Cycloclasticus pugetii PS-1: one gene and its partner. Each later gene encodes a partner of the first gene's protein in a complex. Links are inferred from orthologs where the notes say so. Each region holds a gene or a part of one and is shown in the gene's direction. Other genes may lie near its edges. The genes, in order: CYCPU_RS0104355 and CYCPU_RS0109585.

Region 1 (10,157 bases):
AGTTAGGTTTTGTAAATATTACTTTTGCGGCGAACCAGCCTGTGCCAAAGCAATAACGTAGTTTAACGTTTTATGAGTCATAAAATAAGTCGGTTTATTGATAGTATGTGGTATGGGCAACGCCCTGTTGCCCTATTGTTCGTTCCATTATCATGGTTGTTTGGGGTCATTGTTAAGCTACGTGCTTGGCTCTATAAAAAAGGCTGGTTAAGGTCAACTTGTTTAAATGTGCCGGTTATTGTGGTCGGTAATATTACCGTCGGTGGAACTGGTAAAACGCCTATCGTGATTTGGGTAGCCGAACTGTTAAAGTCTGCTGGCTATAAGCCGGGCGTTATTAGTCGTGGTTATGGTGGTATCGCATCTAGTTGGCCCCAGCAAGTACGAGAGGACAGCGACTCAAGAGTGGTCGGTGATGAGGCAAAAATATTAGCAAGACGAACGCAATGCCCGGTGGCGGTAGGGCCTAGCCGAGCGGATAGCGCACAAGCGTTAATAGACCACCATCACTGCGATATTATTATCTCAGATGATGGGCTTCAGCATTATGCATTGCAACGAGATATTGAAATTGCCGTAGTTGATGGGGAGCGTCGCTATGGTAATCGTTATTTACTGCCCGCTGGGCCATTGCGTGAACCTGTCGAGCGATTAGAATCAGTTGATTTTATTGTCTGTAATGGGCTTGCAAATAAGCATGAATACCCATTGAGGGTAGATGGCAGTGAGGCGGTAATGCTAGTGGATGAGTCTGAACGACTTGATTTGCAGAGCTTTAGAGCAGCAGAATGTCACGCGATAGCGGGTTTAGGTAACCCCTCTCGATTCTTTTCACATTTAAAGAAATTTAACCTTTCTTTTGAACCACATATTTTTCCAGATCACTATAAGTACACCGAAAAAGATATAAACTTTAATGATGAAAAGCAGGTGCTGATGACCGAAAAAGATGCTGTGAAATGTACGCATATGGCGACTAGAAAACACTGGTATGTGCCAATCAAAGCGCAAATGACACAGAATTTTGGCTTAACGTTATTATCATTGATAAAAGAGAAAATAAATGGATAAGAAACTACTGGAAATATTGGCGTGCCCCTCTTGTAAGTCGAGTTTGGTGTACGTACAAGAGGAACAAGAATTAGTGTGTATACCGTGCCGGCTTGCTTATACGGTCCGCGATGATATTCCGATTATGTTGATTAATGAGGCGAGGGAGCTGAGCGCTGATGAGGCTGACGCGCTGAGGTCATAAAATGGTGAATACCTTTAAAGTTGTAATTCCTGCCCGTTATGGTTCATCTCGGCTGCCCGGCAAACCACTATTAAAGATAGCTGGAAAAGAGATGATCTTACATGTTTGCGAGAAGGCCTCCTTAGCGGGAGCGCAAGAAGTTGTCGTGGCAACGGATGATGAGCGTATTGTCGACTGTGTTAAACAAGCCGGCTTTAATGCGGTTATGACATCTGCAAAACATACCAGTGGCACAGAACGTTTAGCCGAAGTCGCGAATACACTGCAATGGAAGGATGACACGGTAGTGGTAAATTGCCAAGGTGATGAACCGCTAATCCCACCAGAATTAATCAAGCGAGCTGCAATAGCGTTAATGGAGCAAGAGGTGGCTCAAGTAGCTAGTTTATGCGCCCCTATCTTTGAATTGGCAGAAGTTTTTAACCCGAATGCGGTAAAAGTGGTTCGTGATGCAAAGGGGTATGCACTGTATTTTAGCCGAGCCCCTATTCCCTGGGATCGTGATGCATTTCCTGTTAAAGCAGGCAGTGGCCAAGGTGAGCATTTTAGACACATCGGTATTTATAGTTATACCGCCGGCTTTTTGAGGCGTTATATTACATGGCCTGTATGTGCACTTGAACAAATTGAATCGCTTGAACAGCTGAGGATTTTGTACCAAGGCGAGAGAATTATCGTGCCTGCGGTAGAGAAAGTGCCTGAAGCCGGAGTGGATACACAGGCTGATTTAGATAGAATTAATGCCTTATTGAGCGTGTAATAACAACGCATAATAATATACGTGGAGCTATTTCTAGCTCTTGATTACCTAAAAAGGTTCAAATTTATAAGCCGTATACGCATGTTGTCGTGTAGTTCCAGATCAATCGCAAAACCGTGCTGATGTGCAACTCAATGTGCTGGTTGAGAAGTAAACTGTCGTGACTTTTGGTCGATGACCATCTCAGTGCTAATATAAAGCGAATGGCATGCTTATTAGAATGATTGAATTTGTAACTAGTTAGCAATGTGTTTTGCTATTTGTATAAATGTAAACGATTAATTAGTTTTCAAGGTGATATGGAAGCAATAAAAGTACTCTTTATTTGCATGGGCAATATTTGCAGGTCCCCAACTGCTCATGGTGTTTTTCGAGAAATGGTCAAGGCAAAAGGGTTTCAGCACTCAATTCATGTCGACTCGGCTGGGACGCATGCTTATCACATCGGTAAAAGCCCTGATCCAAGGTCAGTACAAGCGGCGCATGAACGTGGCATTGATTTGCACGATTTAAAAGCACGACAATTAGATGATTATGATTTTGAAGAGTTTGATTATTTGCTGGTGGCAGACAAAGATAACTACTATTTAACTTTAGAATCGTGCCCGAAAGAGCACCGGCATAAGATTAAATTTATATTGGACTTTGCAACACGCACATCGCTTAAGGAAGTGCCTGATCCATATTATGGTCAAGGAAATGGTTTTGAGCGAGTATTAGATTTGATTGAGGATGCTTGTGAAGGTTTGATGCGGGAATTGGAAGAAAAGCTGACGCGTTAACCTTGATTTAAGAGCATTTGTAAGACGAACTTACTACCAAAATAAGCTAACATCAAGGCAAAGTAACCACCATAGGTCCACTTAACTGCCTTTTGTCCGCGCCAGCCAAAAAAATATCGGCCACCTAATAATGCGGCAAATAAAACCCAAGCAATAATTGATAGGAAGGTTTTATGAACTAAATGTTGGGCAAAAATATCATCAAGAAAAATAAAACCACTTGCAAGAGCAAAGGTTAACAAAAGCATACCTAAAAAGATGGTTCTAAACAGTAGGCTTTCCATCAGTTGCATAGGCGGCAAACAATTGATTAATCGACTTGGGTGGCGGTTATGCAATTGTTTTTCTTGAAGCGAAAGCAGAATGGATTGAAACGCGGCAACGGTTAATAAGCTGTACGATAAAACGGATAAAATGATATGCGCTTGTAAGCCGCCATCTAGGTTGCTAGTTGGTAAGGGTGGTGATGCATTATTAAAGTTTAGTAAAACAGCGAGCGCAGAAAAAGGAAAAATAATAATCGATAGAGTCTCTATAGATTGATTTGCTGCTGAGATAATAAATAATAAACCGATCACCAAAAAAACCAATGAAAGCATGCTAAATAAATCGTTGGCAATAATTTGGTTGACGCTATAGCTATGGGCAACCAGTGATGTATGTATAACAATGGCTAAAATAGCAGAGATTAAGACCCATTGACGTTGGCTCTTAAACGTAGGCTCTGTGCTGTTTAGATTAACAACAATAAGGCAGGCGCCAATAATGTATAAAAGGGCGCTAACAACGGTTAAGGTATTAAAAATCGTAAGGGAAAAAAGCATAAACGATAGTGTGTCATAAAGCACCGTTTGGTAGAAGTACTGATGTTCAAAATTATCTCTTTATCTGACTTTTAAGCTATAAAATCAACTGCACAGGACGTAAAGACGTGCGAAAATACCACTAATACATTTTTAAGGTAATAATCATGTTTGATAACTTAACAGACCGTCTTAATGCCACCTTTAAAAATATCCGGGGGCAAGGGCGTTTAACAGAAGACAATATTCAAGAGACAATGCGCGAGGTCAGAATGGCCTTGTTGGAAGCAGATGTCGCTCTTCCAGTCGTTAAAGCCTTTACTGATACAGTTAAGCAAAAAGCGTTAGGTCAAGAGGTGATGCAAAGTCTGTCACCTGGTCAAGCGTTGCTCAAAATTGTTAATGACGAATTAGTTAAAACGATGGGCGATGGCAATGAGTCATTAAACCTGTCGGCTACTCCACCGGTCGTCATTTTGATGGCTGGTTTGCAAGGGTCAGGTAAAACCACAACGGTTGCTAAATTGTCTCGTCTGTTAATGGAGCGCCACAAAAAATCAGTAATGGTAGTTAGTGCTGATGTGTATCGCCCTGCTGCAATTGATCAGCTACAAACATTAGCGACAGAAGTAGGGGCGGGTTTTTACCCAAGTTCAGCCGAGCAAAAACCAGTTGATATTGTCAATAACGCAATTGCACAAGCAAAAAAGGAATTTAGCGATGTGTTGATTGTTGATACGGCGGGTCGTTTACATGTGGATGATGAAATGATGAATGAAATTCGTCAGGTTCATATGGCTGCTAATCCCGCTGAAACACTTTTTGTTGTCGATAGTATGACCGGGCAAGATGCCGCAAATACGGCAAAGGCATTTAATGATGTGTTGCCGTTGACGGGGGTCGTGTTAACTAAAACAGATGGTGATGCAAGAGGCGGTGCGGCCTTATCTATTCGTCAAATAACAGGTAAGCCGATTAAGTTTTTAGGGGTTGGTGAAAAAATAGATGCTTTAGAGCCTTTCCACCCTGATCGAGTGGCTTCACGTTTGTTAGGTATGGGCGATGCGTTAAGTTTAGTTGAAGAGATTGAACGCAAAGTTGATAAAAACAAGGCTGAGAAGTTAGCAAAAAAAATTCAAAAAGGTAAAGGGTTTGATTTAGACGATTATAAAGATCAATTAAGTCAAATGATGGAAATGGGTGGTATGAGTGCAATGATGGATAAAATTCCTGGTATGTCGAATGTTCCCCAAAATGTGAAAAGCCAAGTCAATGATAAAGAGTTTACAAGACAAATTGCATTAATTAACTCCATGACCAAAAAGGAAAAAATATTTCCAACTTTGATTAATGGTTCAAGAAGAAAGCGAATTGCGGCAGGTGCAGGCTTACAAGTTCAAGATGTTAATAAACTTATGAAACAGTACAAGCAGGCACAAAAAATGATGAAAAAAATGTCAAAAGGCGGCATGGCTAAAATGATGCGTGGATTGAAAGGCCAGATGGGGCAAGGGCAAGGTTTCCCTTTCCAATAACTGTAAAGGCATCGAATTTTATTAATTATTAGGTGGAATAATGAAAAAAACTTCACCAAATTAAATAATTCGCGTAAAATTAACGAGTTAACCTAATTAAGATTTATAAAACAGAATTTAAGGAAAATAAATGGTAAAGATACGTCTTTCAAGAACTGGCGCGAAAAAACGTCCTTTCTATCACGTTGTTGTTGCAGATAGTCGCAGAAGTCGCGATGGTCGATACATCGAAAGAGTGGGTTATTACAACCCAAGAGCTACTGGTGGCGAAGTTCGTTTAACACTCGATACTGATCGTGTAGACCATTGGGTTGCTCAAGGCGCCCAAACAAGCGAGCGTGTTGCAAAGCTTGTAAAAGAGGCTGCTGAAACTGCCGCTTAAAGGTGACACAAGTAACAAAAAAAGAACAAATACAGAAAGAAAGCAGCTGGCTAAAACTAGGGAATATCTCTGGTGTGTTTGGCGTTAAAGGCTGGTTAAAGGTCTACGCAAACACAGATAAAAAAGAAAATATACTGTCTTACCAACCTTGGTATATAGAGCGAAATAAGGTTCGTAAGCAAGTTAAAATAAAAGCAGGTAAGCCACACGGAAAAACAATCATCGTCCAATTAGAGGATGTTGATGATAGAAATGAGGCTGAATTGTGGGTTGGTTCTGATATTTATATTAAGCCAGATCAGTTGCCAACCTTAGAGAAAGGTGAGTATTACTGGTCTGACCTGATTGGTTTGAAAGTTGTCTCAACAAAAGGAGATGATTTTGGAATGATTGATCATTTGCTTGAAACCGGAGCGAATGACGTTATTGTTGTTAAGGGAGATAAAGAGCGGTTAATCCCTTATGTTACAGGCCAGGTAGTAAGGTCTGTTGATTTGGAAGCGCAACAGATGGTTGTTGATTGGGAGTTAGACTTTTAACGTCCATGCGTTTTGATGTTATAACGTTATTTCCTGAGTTGTTTGAACAAGCGGCATCTATGGGTGTTGTTGGTAAAGCGATAGACGCTGGTAAGGTGCAGTTAAAAACGTGGAATCCTAGGGATTTTACGAAAGATGTGCACCGAACGGTAGATGATCGCCCTTTTGGGGGAGGTCCTGGCATGGTGATGAAGGTCGAACCGTTGAAAAAAGCAATACAAACAGCGGTAAGACAGAATGATAAGCCATCAAAGGTGATTTATTTAAGTCCTCAGGGGCGAAAACTAGATCAACAAGGTGTTGAATATTTGGCTGAATTCTCACATCTAGTGTTGTTGGCGGGTCGGTATGAAGGTGTTGATGAAAGGCTGCTAGAAGATTATATCGATGAAGAATGGTCGATTGGTGATTTTGTACTGAGTGGTGGTGAGTTACCTGCATTGGTATTGATAGATGCAGTGTCTAGGAGCTTACCAACGGTGTTAGGGCACGAATGTTCGGCTGTTGAAGACTCGTTTGTTGAGGGTTTGTTAGATCACCCTCACTATACGCGACCAGATGAGTTTGAAGGAAAGTCAGTACCAAGTGTGTTGTTAAGTGGGCACCATGAAAAAATTGCTCAATGGCGAGAAAAACAGCGGTTAGGAAAAACGTGGCAAAAACGACCTGACTTATTAGACAAAATTGTCTTAAATAAGCACCAACAGTCGTTACTTGACGAGTTTATAAAAGAATCAAATAATCAAAGAGTTAAAACTAAGGAATAAAAAATGAGTAATATAATTGCACAAATTGAAGCGGAACAAATGACTAATGAATTGCCTGCATTTAGTTCAGGTGATACGGTCGTTGTGAAGGTTAAAGTTAAAGAAGGCACCACAGAGCGTATTCAGGCGTTTGAAGGGATTGTGATTGCAAAACGTAATCGTGGTGTAAATTCAGCATTTACAGTTCGTAAAATCTCACACGGCGAAGGTGTTGAGCGTGTTTTTCAAACATATAGTAAATTGATTGCTGGTGTTGAAGTGAAAAGACGTGGTTCAGTTAGACGTGCGAAACTTTATTATCTTCGTGAGTTACGTGGTAAAGCGGCTCGTATTAAAGAAAAGCTATAGCATTATATTTAAAGTAACTAAGTTGCTTTAATGACGATTAGTTAATCGTTAGCAGACACATAAAAAAAGGCCGATGTACTGGCCTTTTTTTATGCATGTGGTTTATGTGAATTAGCTGAGTTTTTATTGATATGATATGTTTTTTAATAGCTGAAAGGCCTGCTGCTTGAGTGATAAAGAATATATTGTTTCATTTCTTGATAACATATGGGTTGAATATGGCCTAAGTGATAATACTTTAGCGGCGTATAAAACTGATTTAACATCTTTTTCTAGTTGGTTACTTGAACAGCGTAAGAGCTTCTTGACAATAGAGTCATCGGATATATCTTCGTACCTAGCCGATCGATTAGCCCAGGGGGTCTCGGCTCGCTCTTCAGCACGTTTTTTATCTAGTTTAAAACGTTTCTATTCTTACTTAATACGTGAGGCTGTGATAACCGAAGACCCTACTGCGATAATTGATGCGCCAAAGCTTGCTAGAAGTTTGCCATCAACATTATCTGAAGCAGATGTAGAGGGCCTGTTAAACGCACCAGATACTTCTACAGCGCTGGGGTATAGAGATCGGGCAATGCTTGAATTACTGTATGCAAGTGGTTTGAGGGTTACTGAGTTAGTGGGCTTGACGCTATCAGAAATAAACTTTAGACAGGGGCTAGTTAGAGTAACTGGTAAAGGCAATAAGGAACGTTTAGTCCCAGTCGGTGAAGAAGCGTTGGATTGGTTGCAAACGTTTATTGAGCGATGGCGTTTAGATATTTTGGGTGACAAAAAAGCGGACGTTGTGTTCCCAACTAATCGTGGCGGAGGGATGACGCGTCAGGCTTTTTGGTACATCATCAAACGTTATGCGGCGAAAGCAGATATTCATAAAGATATTTCGCCACATACGTTGCGTCATGCTTTCGCTACACATTTGTTAAATCATGGAGCAGATTTACGAGTTGTTCAGTTATTGCTTGGTCACAGTGACTTGTCAACAACACAAATTTATACCCATATTGCTAAAGAACGTTTAAAAGATATCCACGAACGGTTTCACCCTAGAGGTTAAAAAGTTAAAGCCGCTGGTATGCTTTTTATCTTTAAACGTGTTTAATACCATCACAGATGAATAAAGAAGGTGTTGTAGATGAATAAGGTTTTGCTTAGTTGGTTTTTATTAGCGTGTTGTAGTGCACCGGTTTTGGCAGATGAGGCTTCTGTTGTGACAGGCTTATCTAAAGTGATACCAAATATTATGGAGAACCATGTTTCTAAAACACCTATAGAGGGTCTGTATCAGGTATTGATAGGGGCTAGGGTTGTTTATGCATCTGAGGATGGACGGTATATTCTTCAAGGTGAAATGGTTGATTTAGTCAGTCGTGAAAATATGACAGATTCTGCGTTAAAAACTGCTCGTCAATCAGAGATGGCAAAGATAGATGAAAAAAAGATGATTGTTTTTCCGGCTAAAAATGAAAAACATGTTATTACCATTTTTTCAGATATTGACTGTGGTTATTGCCGAAAACTACATGCCGAAATCAACGATTATACGGATGCTGGAATGACCGTACGCTATATGTTTTTCCCACGTTCGGGTCCAAATACAGAGTCTTACCATAAAGCGGTGTCGGTCTGGTGTGCAAAGGATAGAAATAAAGCGTTAACAGATGCAAAATTAAACAACAAAGTGGTTGATAAAACGTGTGAAAACCCAGTTGATGAGCACATGAGAATCGCGCAAGTTTTCGGTGTTACTGGTACACCGGCTATCATTGCTGATGATGGCACCATGGTGCCAGGCTTTGTTCCGGCTAACGATTTGATTCAGCACTTAGGCTGGTAATTAATTCGTTAAAGACTTTAACTGATACAAGGCCTCTAGCGCTTCTTTGGGGCTTAAATCATCGGGTGACAGCTGTTCAATAAAATCAGTAGTGGCTTGGTTATTAGCCGTGTTGAAAATATCAAATTGCGTATGCGTTTGTGTGGGCTTTTCAAAGTTGCTTTGCTGGTTTTCAAGGCTTGCCAGTTTTAGGCGAGCATTGCTGATAACTGTTTTAGGCACGCCTGCTAAAGCGGCAACTTGTAGTCCGTAGCTTTGATTGGCTGCACCGTCTTTAACGGCATGTAAAAAGACAATGTGGTCGCCGTGCTCAATAGCATCTAAGTGAACATTTTTGGCTGTGGGGGCTGACTCGGGCAGAGATGTCATTTCAAAATAATGCGTGGCAAATAAGGTGAACGGTTGAGTTTTATTAGCCAGATAATCAGCACATGCCCAAGCCAGTGAAAGGCCATCAAAAGTACTGGTTCCTCGGCCAATTTCATCCATCAAAACTAAGCTTTTGTCACTGGCGTTATGCAAGATATTAGCTGTTTCCGACATCTCTACCATAAAGGTTGAGCGCCCACTGGCAAGGTCGTCAGTTGCTCCAATACGCGTAAAAATTTGATCAATAGGGCCAAAATGGGCCTCTGATGCCGGAATGTAACACCCAATGTGTGCCATCAACGTTAATAAGGCTATTTGCCTCATATAAGTTGATTTTCCGCCCATATTTGGCCCCGTAATAATGAGCATTTTTTGGCTAGAATTTAGTTCAATATCATTAGCAATAAACGGCGTGTCGATAACACTTTCTACAATAGGGTGCCGGCCTTGTTTAATTGATATACCAGCAGTATTACTTAAAGAAGGTTGATTAAAATTTAAAGTGGCAGCACGTTCTGCGAAATTTGTTAGTAAGTCTATCTCAGCAAGCGCTTCAGCACATGCTTGTAATGCGCTAAGTTTTGGAGCCATGCTTAAAAGTAGGGCGTTATATAGCTCTTTTTCATAAGATAAAGCTTGTTCTTTTGCATGCAATACTTTGTCTTCAAATGTTTTTAGTTCAGGCGTAATATAGCGTTCAACATTTTTTAGGGTTTGCTTTCGAATGAAGTAATCAGGTACCTTGTTGGCTTGAGAACGAGGCACTTCAATATAGTAACC
Region 2 (10,232 bases), 1.1 Mb from region 1 along the record:
GAATAGCGGCCATTAATTAACCAACCTCATGATGCTACGCTCCTCATTCTTAAACTCGATGTTATCATTAGGGCTGCTGATATTAATTTGGCAACTTGCCGCAGTCACATTTAACAGCCCCGTCTTACCCTCACCTTTACTGGTTTATAAGACACTGGCTCATGCTATTCAAACCCATGAATTACCACATCACCTTGGCGTAACTTTATATCGGTTAATAATTAGTTTTTTTCTGGCCATGCTTATAGGAACCGCCATTGGGATTCTTTTAGGCCGGCACAATTCACTCAATCAATTTTTTGATAGTTGGCTAATCATTCTGCTAAATATCCCTGCTTTGGTGACTATTATCTTGTGTTACATTTGGTTTGGTTTAGTTGAAACAGCTGCTATTTTCGCTGTCGTTATCAACAAGATTCCCAACGTTATCGTCACCATTAGAGAAGGCACTAAAAACCTAGATGAGCACCTTATGGAAATGACTAGGGCTTATCGATTTGGGCGCTACAAGACATTGCGTCATGTAATTCTCCCCCAACTCTTTCCTTACATTATGGCTGCCGCCAGAACCGGCCTTGCTCTAATATGGAAAATAATTTTAGTCGTTGAAATGTTAGGCAGAAGCGATGGCATGGGTTATCAAATACACCTGTTTTTTCAACTTTTTGATATCCCCAGCATTATGGCTTATACCGTTTCTTTTATTATTGTAATTCAATTGATAGAAAGCATGATATTAAAACCTTTGGACAAAAAATCTCAACGCTGGAAATAACGTACGATGAGCTCTCTTACTGTCGATATAAAAAAGAAAAACTTTCCAAAAAGTGGGCTTAAGGAAACGTTCACCGTCATAGAAAACCTTTCTTTCGATATAACAAATAATGAGTTTGTCTGCCTTGTCGGCCCATCAGGCTGTGGCAAAACAACGCTGCTTAATATTATCGCGGGCCTTGATAGTGATTATGACGGTACTATTAATAGTCAAAGCAGCAAGCTTCGACCCAGTTACGTTTTCCAAACTCCCCGTTTATTACCATGGCGAACTGTCTTGGAAAACATTCAATTAGCAACCCAGCCCGATGCTTCTTTAGCCAGCATAATAAAAACTCTTCAATCCTTAAACTTAGGTGACCATCTACATAGCTACCCCCATCATTTATCATTGGGAATGCAACGACGGGTTTCACTTGCAAGGGCTTTTTGCTTACCAAGTAACTTGTTGTTAATGGATGAGCCGTTCGTTTCGCTCGACCAGGCCAACGCGAACAAAGCCAGAGGGGCTTTATTAAACTTATGGCATGAAAAACCAAGGTCTATATTATTTGTTACCCATGATTTAAGCGAAGCGATAACACTAGCCGATCGCATTTTATTTTTATCCGCCCCCCCTAGTCATATTATCGCCGAGGTCAACATTAGCCTGACGAGAACTGAACGCACACCCAATCAAGTTAACGCATTTAAAGAGCATCTGAAAACCAGCCAACCAAACATTCGCCCATTTCTGTAAGTTAAACGCCTAAACTGGCTATAAAAAATATAACCTCTGTTTTCTTAAGATACTCATAAACAAAAAAAATCCGCTACCAAATTTGGCAGCGGATTTTTATAGCTATTAAACCATCCTCAAAAAGAGGACTTCTCACAAATGGTCAAGCAATTAGTTTCACTTTAAGCTGCTTTTTTAGCTGCTTTTTTTACAGTGTCTTTAACTTCTTGAGTTACTACTGAGTTGCTTTCTTGAACAAGCTTAATCACTTCTTCGTTATAAGCCTTAACCTCTTCAATCAATTCTTTACTATCAGCTTGTACTTTTTCAAAGCTACTTTGGGCCAGTTCAACCTGATCTTTAACAAAAGCACTTAGGCCTTCAAGATCTGTAATGGCAGTAGCCGCTTTAATGCGTGCTTCAGTGAGAGCAACATATTCTTTAGCTGCAGCTTGTTGTGCGGCAATAGCTTTTTCGAACTGTGCTTTATTTAATTCAACTAATTTTTTAGCAGGAGCGAATAAAGTTTCTAGATTATTTAACATGTCATATCCTTTTATTTGTTTTAAGGTATAAGCAATAACTTCTTCTTTGCTGAGTTGGATTATACAGTGTTTTTATTGCAGCGCAACACTTATCTAACTATCGCATTTTGCACGCACTGTCAACACCCCTTGAACCACTAGTGGTATTAGTCCCCTTACTAAATATTTATATTGCAGTCTTAAAAGAACATACGCTAACCTCTTTAGTTAACGTATCATTAACGACGACGATATCCATTTAATAGTCTCGATTATTCAGCGTAATGAATGGTAAAAAAGTCTTATTTAACCAAAAAGGAGCAGTGTTATGTTTATCGCAATGAACCGCTTTAAAGTAAGCCTTGGCAAAGAAAACGAGTTTGAAGAAGTTTGGCGTTCACGCGAATCTCGCTTAAATGAAGTCCCTGGTTTTAAAACATTTCACCTTTTACGTGGCCCAGCACTTGAGGATCACACCCTATTTGCCTCACATACAACATGGCAAGATAAAGCGGCTTTTGATGACTGGACTCACTCGGACGCGTTTAAACAAGTGCACGCTCAAGCCGGGCAAACAAAAGGTTTATATATTGGGCACCCTAACTTTGAAGGGTTTGAAGTCGTTTTATAGCTTAGGTGGTTTAGTTGTTTTTTTTGTTACATCAGTCTCGTCTTCCCGCTTGAACTCACCTTCGATGATATCCCCATCCAACGCGTCTTCACGGCTGCCTTGTTGAAACGGGCCATCTTGTTGGAAAGAGGCTTGGCCCATTAACGAGCTCTGCAGAATAGAGCGCGCAAAGCGATATCGTAACGACGGCACTAAACAAAGAAAACCAATAATGTCCGTCAAAAAGCCTGGTGTTAACAGCAAGGCTCCACTGACCAGCAACATAGCACCCTCAACCATCTCCACTGCTGGTATCTCAGCTCTAGACAGGCTTGCCTGTATGCGCTGTAGTGTTGCTAGGCCCTGCAATCTAAACAGGTAAGCACCTAATACCGCTGTCAGCAAAATCAACACAACGGTAGGAAACGCACCGATTATGCCTCCCACCTGAATAAGAAAATAAATTTCCACCACAGGGACAACAATTAAGAGTAACAAAAAAACAGAAAAGGGATTCATAGCCAACAGCTTACACAGGAACGATGCCTTTGTAAAAACTGGCATACAGATAAACAGCACAATAACAACATTAAAAAGAAAGATATCAGGAGCTCTTCAGGTCCTAATCTCTATGCAAAACAAAATCAGCTCCTTTGTATTACCGGTGGCGTTATAATGCCTACAAATAACAATGAACAACAAGCACCTGAGCAATGCTTGATATTTCAAGTTAGCATACTGACCCAATCAATTACTCAATGAAAACAAGAAATGTAATTATTTTATGTCTTCTCCTTTGCGCTGTATTTTCTACATCAATGGGGCTTGCAGCTGAGGCAGACCTTAATAAAAAAAATATTACCGATACAATAGGTGATTTATTTGATCGATTCAGCACTTCCCCCTCTGATGCATTACTGGAACCAGATGATGCCTTTAAATTTTTTGCAGAGGTAAACGATCAACAACACATTATCTTAAATTGGCAAATTGCTGACGGTTATTACTTATATCAACAACAGGTTGAGGTAACAGTAATCAACCCTCAAGGCATTCAGTTAGAAGCAATAAAATTCCCAAAAGGCAAGCGCAAAGTAGATGAGATATTTGGTGATACGGTGGTTTATTACCATGATCTACGACTCACCCAACGCTTAACCAATCCACTTGTTAAACCCACTAACGTAACGCTCAACATTCGATTTCAAGGCTGTGCTGATATTGGGGTTTGCTACCCGCCCATGAATAAAACGGTGAGCTTATCCCTGCAACCGACAAACCACCTAAATATTACCCAGCCGACAAAACCTACCCCTAGCAATATTTCGGAACAGGGCCGAATCGCCAAAGCCCTTGTGGACAATACCGTTTGGTTGACCGCTTTAACCTTCCTTGGGTTTGGTCTATTACTCTCATTGACGCCTTGTGTATTTCCCATGATCCCTATTCTGTCTGGCATTATTATTGGGCATGGCAAAAGCCTTACTACACGTAAAGCCTTTTATTTATCCTTTAGTTACGTGTTTGCCTCGGCAATAACGTATGCGCTTTTCGGCATATTAGCGGGCCTGTTTGGTAGTAACTTACAAGCCACCTTTCAAAACCCTTGGATTCTCAGCATCTTTAGTGGGCTTTTTGTGTTACTTGCTTTATCGATGTTTGGCTTGTATCAAATACAGCTACCTAATGCACTCCAAAGTAAACTATCTCAACTGTCACAACACCAAAAACACGGCTCCTTATGGGGCAGTGCAATCATGGGTATTTTATCGACACTTATTGTTGGCCCCTGTGTTGCTGCGCCACTCGCCGGGGTGTTGATTTATATAGGACAAACGGGCGATGCTGTATTAGGCGGCCTTGCACTATTCTCGTTAGGCCTCGGTATGGGCATTCCATTACTAATTATCGGTGTTTCTGCGGGTAAATTATTACCTAAGGCCGGGCACTGGATGGAACCCATTAAGTACTTCTTTGGGGTGTTATTATTGGCTGTCGCTATCTGGCTTGTTGAGCGCATTTTACCGGCCAGCATCACACTCCTTTTGTGGGCAAGCTTATTTATTATTTGCGCGATTTACCTTAACGCACTGGATCGGTTACCAGAAAATTCTTCGGGTTGGCAAAAACTATCCAAAGGAGTCGGTGCTATTTTGATGATCTATGGTGTTATTTTAATGCTCGGTGCAGCCTCCGGCGGAAGCAACCCCTTAAAACCTTTAGCCAACTTTAGTCTTTCGCAAAAAAATAACACTCTACAGCATAGCCTGCCATTTAAGAGAATCCAAAATATTGACGACTTACAGGCTGCTTTACAGCTTGCCTCTCAAAACAAACAATTCGTCATGTTAGATTTTTATGCTGACTGGTGTGTTTCCTGTAAAGAAATGGAAGCCTTTACCTTTAGTGAACCATCTATCCAACAGGCTTTAAAAAACACCCTCCTGTTACAAGCAGATGTCACCAAAAATAATGATGAAGATCGAGCATTATTAAATGCTTTCTCACTTATTGGGCCACCAGCCATTTTATTTTTTTCGCCTAACGGCACTGAAATAAAACAACATCGAGTCATCGGCTATATGGCAGCTGACGATTTTCTAAAACAACTACAAATACTGAAATAAATGAAGAAGAAGGCTCTATTTTCAATTGGTTTTATACTTATCTTCGCTACCGTTGCTATCACTTTGTTTAGCAAGAACCCTTTAACTATTAGCTCTAACGACACAACAGCTACTCAGCAGGCCCCAACCATGCGGCCAGAGTTTTCTTTTCCCGACCTTCAAGGCCAGTTACGAAACATTAAGGAATGGGACGGCAATTATATCGTGCTTAATTTCTGGGCAACTTGGTGCCCACCTTGTCGTGAAGAAATCCCTGAATTCATTGCCATGCAAAAAGAATATGGTGCAACCAACCTACAGTTCATTGGAGTTGCCATTGATAACACGGTCTCAGTTAACAAATTTGCTTTAGAAGTAGGCATCAACTACCCAAATTTAATTGCCGAAATACAGGGTCTGGATCTAGCAAGGCAATACGGCAACACCATGGGCGCCCTTCCTTTTTCTGTTATTATCAACCCTGAAGGCCGCATTATTACTCGTCAAGTAGGGCTTCTTGAACGATCCAAAATTCTTAAATCCATTCAGCTTTCAAAAGGCTAACTCCTGCTAACTTGCTTATATTTGTCTTTATCTTTCGCGAAATAACATTTTATATAGACTTTATCCAAAAGCTTTGGCAAAATCCCCCCTTATTGCAAGATGAAATTGCATAACCAATTATTTTTAAGTTAGTACATTATGGCAATTATTTCAGTCATCAACGGCCCAAACCTAAATATGCTAGGCACACGAGAACCTGGGATTTATGGTGCTCAAACTCTCGCTGATATAGAGCATTCCTTAACTCAGCTGGCCGAACAACACGGACACGAATTGCTTTTCTATCAAAGTAATGCAGAGCATGACCTTGTTAATAAAGTACAACAAAGTAAGCATGATAAGGTTGCTGTTATCTTATTAAACCCAGCGGCTTTTACGCATACAAGCGTTGCCTTGCGTGATGCCCTATTAGCAAGCGACACTCCTTTTATTGAGCTTCACTTATCAAATGTTCATGCTCGCGAGTCATTTCGCCAACACTCTTATTTTTCAGATATTGCCAAAGGTGTTATCTGTGGCTTCGGCCCCGACAGTTATAAATTAGCGCTGCTTGCAGCTCTCCCATTAATACAAAAACCATCAAGAGATTAATTATGGATATAAGAAAAGTTAAAAAACTGATCGAACTCATCGAAGAGTCCGATATTGCAGAAATTGAAATTCACGAAGGTGAAGAGTCTGTACGTATCAATCGTTACTCTTCAACACAACCTGCTGCCGTAACACAAATGCCTGCACCTGCTGCCGCTCCAGCCGTTGCCAGCGCTGCGCCTCAAGCAGCTGCAAGCGACAATACTGAACAGCCGTCTGGACATGTTATTACTTCTCCAATGGTCGGCACGTTTTATGACGCACCTGCGCCAGGCTCGGCCCCTTTCGTCAAAATAGGTCAATCCGTTCAAAAAGGCGATACCTTGTGCATTATTGAAGCAATGAAAATCCTTAACCAAATTGAAGCGGACAAATCTGGTGTTATTGCATCAGTGTTGACTGAGAATGGCCACCCAGTCGAATTTGATCAGCCACTTTTCATCATCGAATAACCGCCCCTGAGACGAGAAAAATATGTTCGATAAAATTCTTATTGCCAACCGTGGTGAAATTGCTTTGCGTATTTTGCGTGCCTGTCGCGAAATGGGCATCCAAACAGTTGCCGTTCACTCCTCTGCCGACCGTGATTTAAAACACGTTCGTTTAGCAGATGAATCCGTTTGTATTGGCGGTCCTTCATCTACAGAAAGCTACCTAAACGTACCCGCCATTATTAGTGCTGCAGAAATTACCGATGCCCAAGCTATTCACCCCGGCTACGGCTTTTTGTCTGAAAATGCGGACTTTGCTGAACGCGTAGAACAAAGCGGCTTTACATTTATTGGCCCTCGCTCGGAAACAATTCGCCTAATGGGTGATAAAGTCTCAGCGATTGAGGCAATGATTAAGGCTGGCGTGCCTTGCGTTCCCGGTTCAGATGGCCCGTTAAACGATGACAAAGAACGAAATGTCAGATTAGCCCGTGATATTGGCTACCCCATTATCATTAAAGCTGCTGGCGGTGGTGGTGGCCGCGGGATGCGTGTGGTTCATACAGAAGCAGCCCTTTTGAATGCCATTTCACTGACCAAAACCGAGGCTAAAAACTTTTTTGGTAACGATATGGTGTATATGGAGAAATTCCTTGAAACGCCACGCCATATCGAATTCCAAGTGCTGGCCGACCAACACGGTAACGCCATTCACTTGGGAGAACGTGACTGCTCAACTCAGCGTAAGCACCAAAAAGTAATTGAAGAAGCGCCCGCAATTGGCATCAGCGAAGAGGTTCGCCAAGAAATTGGTACTCGCTGTGCGAAAGCCTGTACAGATATTGGCTACTATGGAGCAGGAACCTTTGAGTTCTTATATGAGAAAGGTGAATTTTATTTCATTGAAATGAATACACGGGTTCAAGTAGAACATCCAATTACAGAAATTGTCACTGGTGTCGATATTGTTGCTGAACAACTGAAAATTGCCGCTGGTCTACCACTTGGTTACACGCAAGATGATATTAAAATTTCAGGTCACGCTATTGAATGTCGTCTAAATGCTGAGCATTCTGAAACCTTTATGCCTTCACCAGGGAAAATTACACAGTTACATATCCCAGGCGGTCCTGGCATTCGCTTTGATAGCCATATCTATAACGGCTACACCGTGCCTCAATACTATGACTCGATGATCGGCAAACTGATCGCATCAGGCCCCTCTCGCGACTCTGCACTTGCTCGCACAAAAACAGCTCTTAACGAAACGGTTATTGATGGCATTCACACCAATATCCCGTTATTAAAGGACATTGTGGTCGACAAAGATTTTGCCTCAGGCGTCTATAATATTCATTACCTTGAAAAGAAACTGGGGATGTAATCGGCATGGCATGGCAACAATTGACCATTGCAACAACTCAAGAGTTAGCCGCAACGATTGAAGGCTTATTAGAAAACCTTGGCGCTCTGTCTGTGACCATCACAGACAGAGCCGACCAACCTATTTATGAGCCGCCATTAAATAGCACGCCTCTATGGCAACATGTCTCCATTACAGGTTTGTTTGACGAACAAGACGACCTTAAAAATATCGAGCAATTTTTTAACCAACAACTTGGCCATCAGGGCGAGTGGCAATTAACTATTGAGCGTCTAGAAGACCAAGTCTGGGAACGTGTTTGGCTTGAAAATTTCCAACCCATTAAATTTGGCGATAACTTTTGGGTTTGCTCTACCGAACATGACATTGCAGATTCCAATGCAACCTTATTACGACTCGACCCTGGTCTAGCATTTGGCACCGGCACACACCCTACGACCGCCCTTTGTCTCGATTGGTTAGCCAAACATGATCTTACAAAAAGCAATATTATCGACTTTGGATGTGGCTCTGGCATACTCGCTATTGCAGGTCTTTTATTAGGTGCAAAAAGTGCTATTGGCATAGACATTGACCCTCAGGCACTTATCGCCACAACGAGCAATGCCGAACAAAACAATGTACTTGATAAAGTCAAAGTTTATGCCGCTGATCAATACCCTCGAAAACCCCAAGCCATTGTTATTGCGAATATTTTAGCTGAGCCGCTTATCTCACTATCAAGCGATATTTCAGCCTTAGTTAAACCCAAAGGCCATTTATTATTGTCTGGCATCCTTAGCGAACAAGTAACGCAAGTTATTAGCGCCTACCAACATGAATTCATCTTCTGCCCTGCCACCATTAGAGACAATTGGGCTTGCCTCCATGCCGTTAAAAAAACTTGAGCAATGCCTTATGCACTTTGTCCTTTTTGTTTTAGTACACTACATGTCACCCCTGAACAATTAGCAGTTAAGTCAGGCGTTATTCGCTGCGGCCATTGCCATAAAGTATTTAATGCACGGGAAAATGAACTCAGCGCCGATATTGAGCGAACTATTCCCATTAAGCCCAATGAAGACATCACTCAGTCATCAACTGCTATCCAAGAGCATTCGTCTGAAATAGATTCTCCTCCAATTATTGCGGCATGGGAGTCTACAAAAACCACCCATCACTATAAACTGCCTTACGGTCTGCTTTCATTTGTATTAGTGTTAGTGCTTCTCACTCAAATTGCCTTCATTGAATCAACACGATTAACTCAGAACACACAATTACAACCCTTCTTCAAAAAACTCAATAACACCTTCGACTTATCAATTCCTAGCTACCAAAACCTGGATGAAATTCACATCATTGCACGCCAGCTTACGCCTCACCCAAAGCTAGATGAGCTGCTGTCTTTTCAACTCACAATCAAAAATTCCGCCTTAGCCGAACAACCCTATCCAAGCATAAAATTGCTACTAACATCGACTCTCGGTGAGCCAATAGCTCAAGGAGTTTTTACTAAAAATGATTACCTAGCAGACAGTGAAATCAATGATTATTTCGCACCTCAATCCCTAAGGAACATTACGCTTACCTTCCAAAAACCTAGCAAAACTGCCTTTGGTTTTGAAATATCCTTTCAACCTTAAGGTAAAATGCTTGCGATAAATCGCCGCTAAGGATTGACTCAAGATCAGACAATAGCGACACTAAACACCTGAGAGTGTCGCATAAAACTCTCAACTCAACCCCTTTAAGTTCTTATGAAAATTGGTCCGTATACATTAAGTAACAACTTAGTCTTATCCCCCATGGCTGGAATAACCGACAGACCTTTTCGTCAACTTTGTCGGGAATTAGGGGCTGGCTTAGCGGTGTCTGAAATGACTGCGTCAAACCCTGCTTTACGCAAACACCGACGAACCTTATTGAAACTCGATCATAATGGCGAGAACGAGCCTCGCTCGGTACAAATTGTTGGCACAAATCCCAAACAAATGGCTGAAGCGGCTCTCTTTAATCAAGCCAATGGCGCACAAATTATTGATATCAAC

Evidence for each region.
Region 2: the proteins of CYCPU_RS0104355 (region 1) and CYCPU_RS0109585 are in contact, whole or in part, in a crystal structure (PDB 1JZD), measured with the Escherichia coli proteins. The link is inferred for Cycloclasticus pugetii PS-1 from one-to-one orthologs.

Annotation. Positions count from the first base shown.
Region 1 is NZ_ARVU01000001.1:885,282-895,438, forward strand. Bases 7,289-10,157 are described here. They hold CYCPU_RS0104355 (DsbC family protein), read left to right. Parts: upstream 7,289-8,306; coding sequence 8,307-9,008; downstream 9,009-10,157. Other genes in these bases: xerD (site-specific tyrosine recombinase XerD), read left to right, coding at 7,338-8,228; mutS (DNA mismatch repair protein MutS), read right to left, coding at 9,009-10,157. Outside these bases: CYCPU_RS0104295 (ExbD/TolR family protein), read left to right, coding at 1-56; lpxK (tetraacyldisaccharide 4'-kinase), read left to right, coding at 73-1,071; CYCPU_RS0104305 (Trm112 family protein), read left to right, coding at 1,064-1,255; kdsB (3-deoxy-manno-octulosonate cytidylyltransferase), read left to right, coding at 1,257-2,015; CYCPU_RS0104315 (low molecular weight protein-tyrosine-phosphatase), read left to right, coding at 2,315-2,797; CYCPU_RS0104320 (cytochrome C assembly family protein), read right to left, coding at 2,794-3,621; ffh (signal recognition particle protein), read left to right, coding at 3,768-5,135; rpsP (30S ribosomal protein S16), read left to right, coding at 5,266-5,517; ribosome maturation factor RimM, read left to right, coding at 5,520-6,056; tRNA (guanosine(37)-N1)-methyltransferase TrmD, read left to right, coding at 6,062-6,823; rplS (50S ribosomal protein L19), read left to right, coding at 6,827-7,171. UniProt on the Escherichia coli protein: Acts as a disulfide isomerase, interacting with incorrectly folded proteins to correct non-native disulfide bonds.
Region 2 is NZ_ARVU01000001.1:1,957,887-1,968,118, forward strand. The notes cover bases 2,875-5,818. They hold CYCPU_RS0109585 (protein-disulfide reductase DsbD), read left to right. Parts: upstream 2,875-3,384; coding sequence 3,385-5,253; downstream 5,254-5,818. Other genes in these bases: CYCPU_RS0109580 (FxsA family protein), read right to left, coding at 2,875-3,145; CYCPU_RS0109590 (TlpA family protein disulfide reductase), read left to right, coding at 5,254-5,796. Also shown: CYCPU_RS0109555 (ABC transporter substrate-binding protein), read left to right, coding at 1-16; CYCPU_RS0109560 (ABC transporter permease), read left to right, coding at 29-775; CYCPU_RS0109565 (ABC transporter ATP-binding protein), read left to right, coding at 782-1,513; CYCPU_RS0109570 (phasin family protein), read right to left, coding at 1,675-2,037; CYCPU_RS0109575 (heme-degrading protein HmuQ), read left to right, coding at 2,345-2,647; more of CYCPU_RS0109580, read right to left, coding at 2,642-2,874; aroQ (type II 3-dehydroquinate dehydratase), read left to right, coding at 5,935-6,387; accB (acetyl-CoA carboxylase biotin carboxyl carrier protein), read left to right, coding at 6,390-6,839; accC (acetyl-CoA carboxylase biotin carboxylase subunit), read left to right, coding at 6,862-8,202; prmA (50S ribosomal protein L11 methyltransferase), read left to right, coding at 8,208-9,089; CYCPU_RS0109615 (zinc-ribbon and DUF3426 domain-containing protein), read left to right, coding at 9,093-9,827; tRNA dihydrouridine synthase DusB, read left to right, coding at 9,942-10,232. UniProt on the Escherichia coli protein: Required to facilitate the formation of correct disulfide bonds in some periplasmic proteins and for the assembly of the periplasmic c-type cytochromes.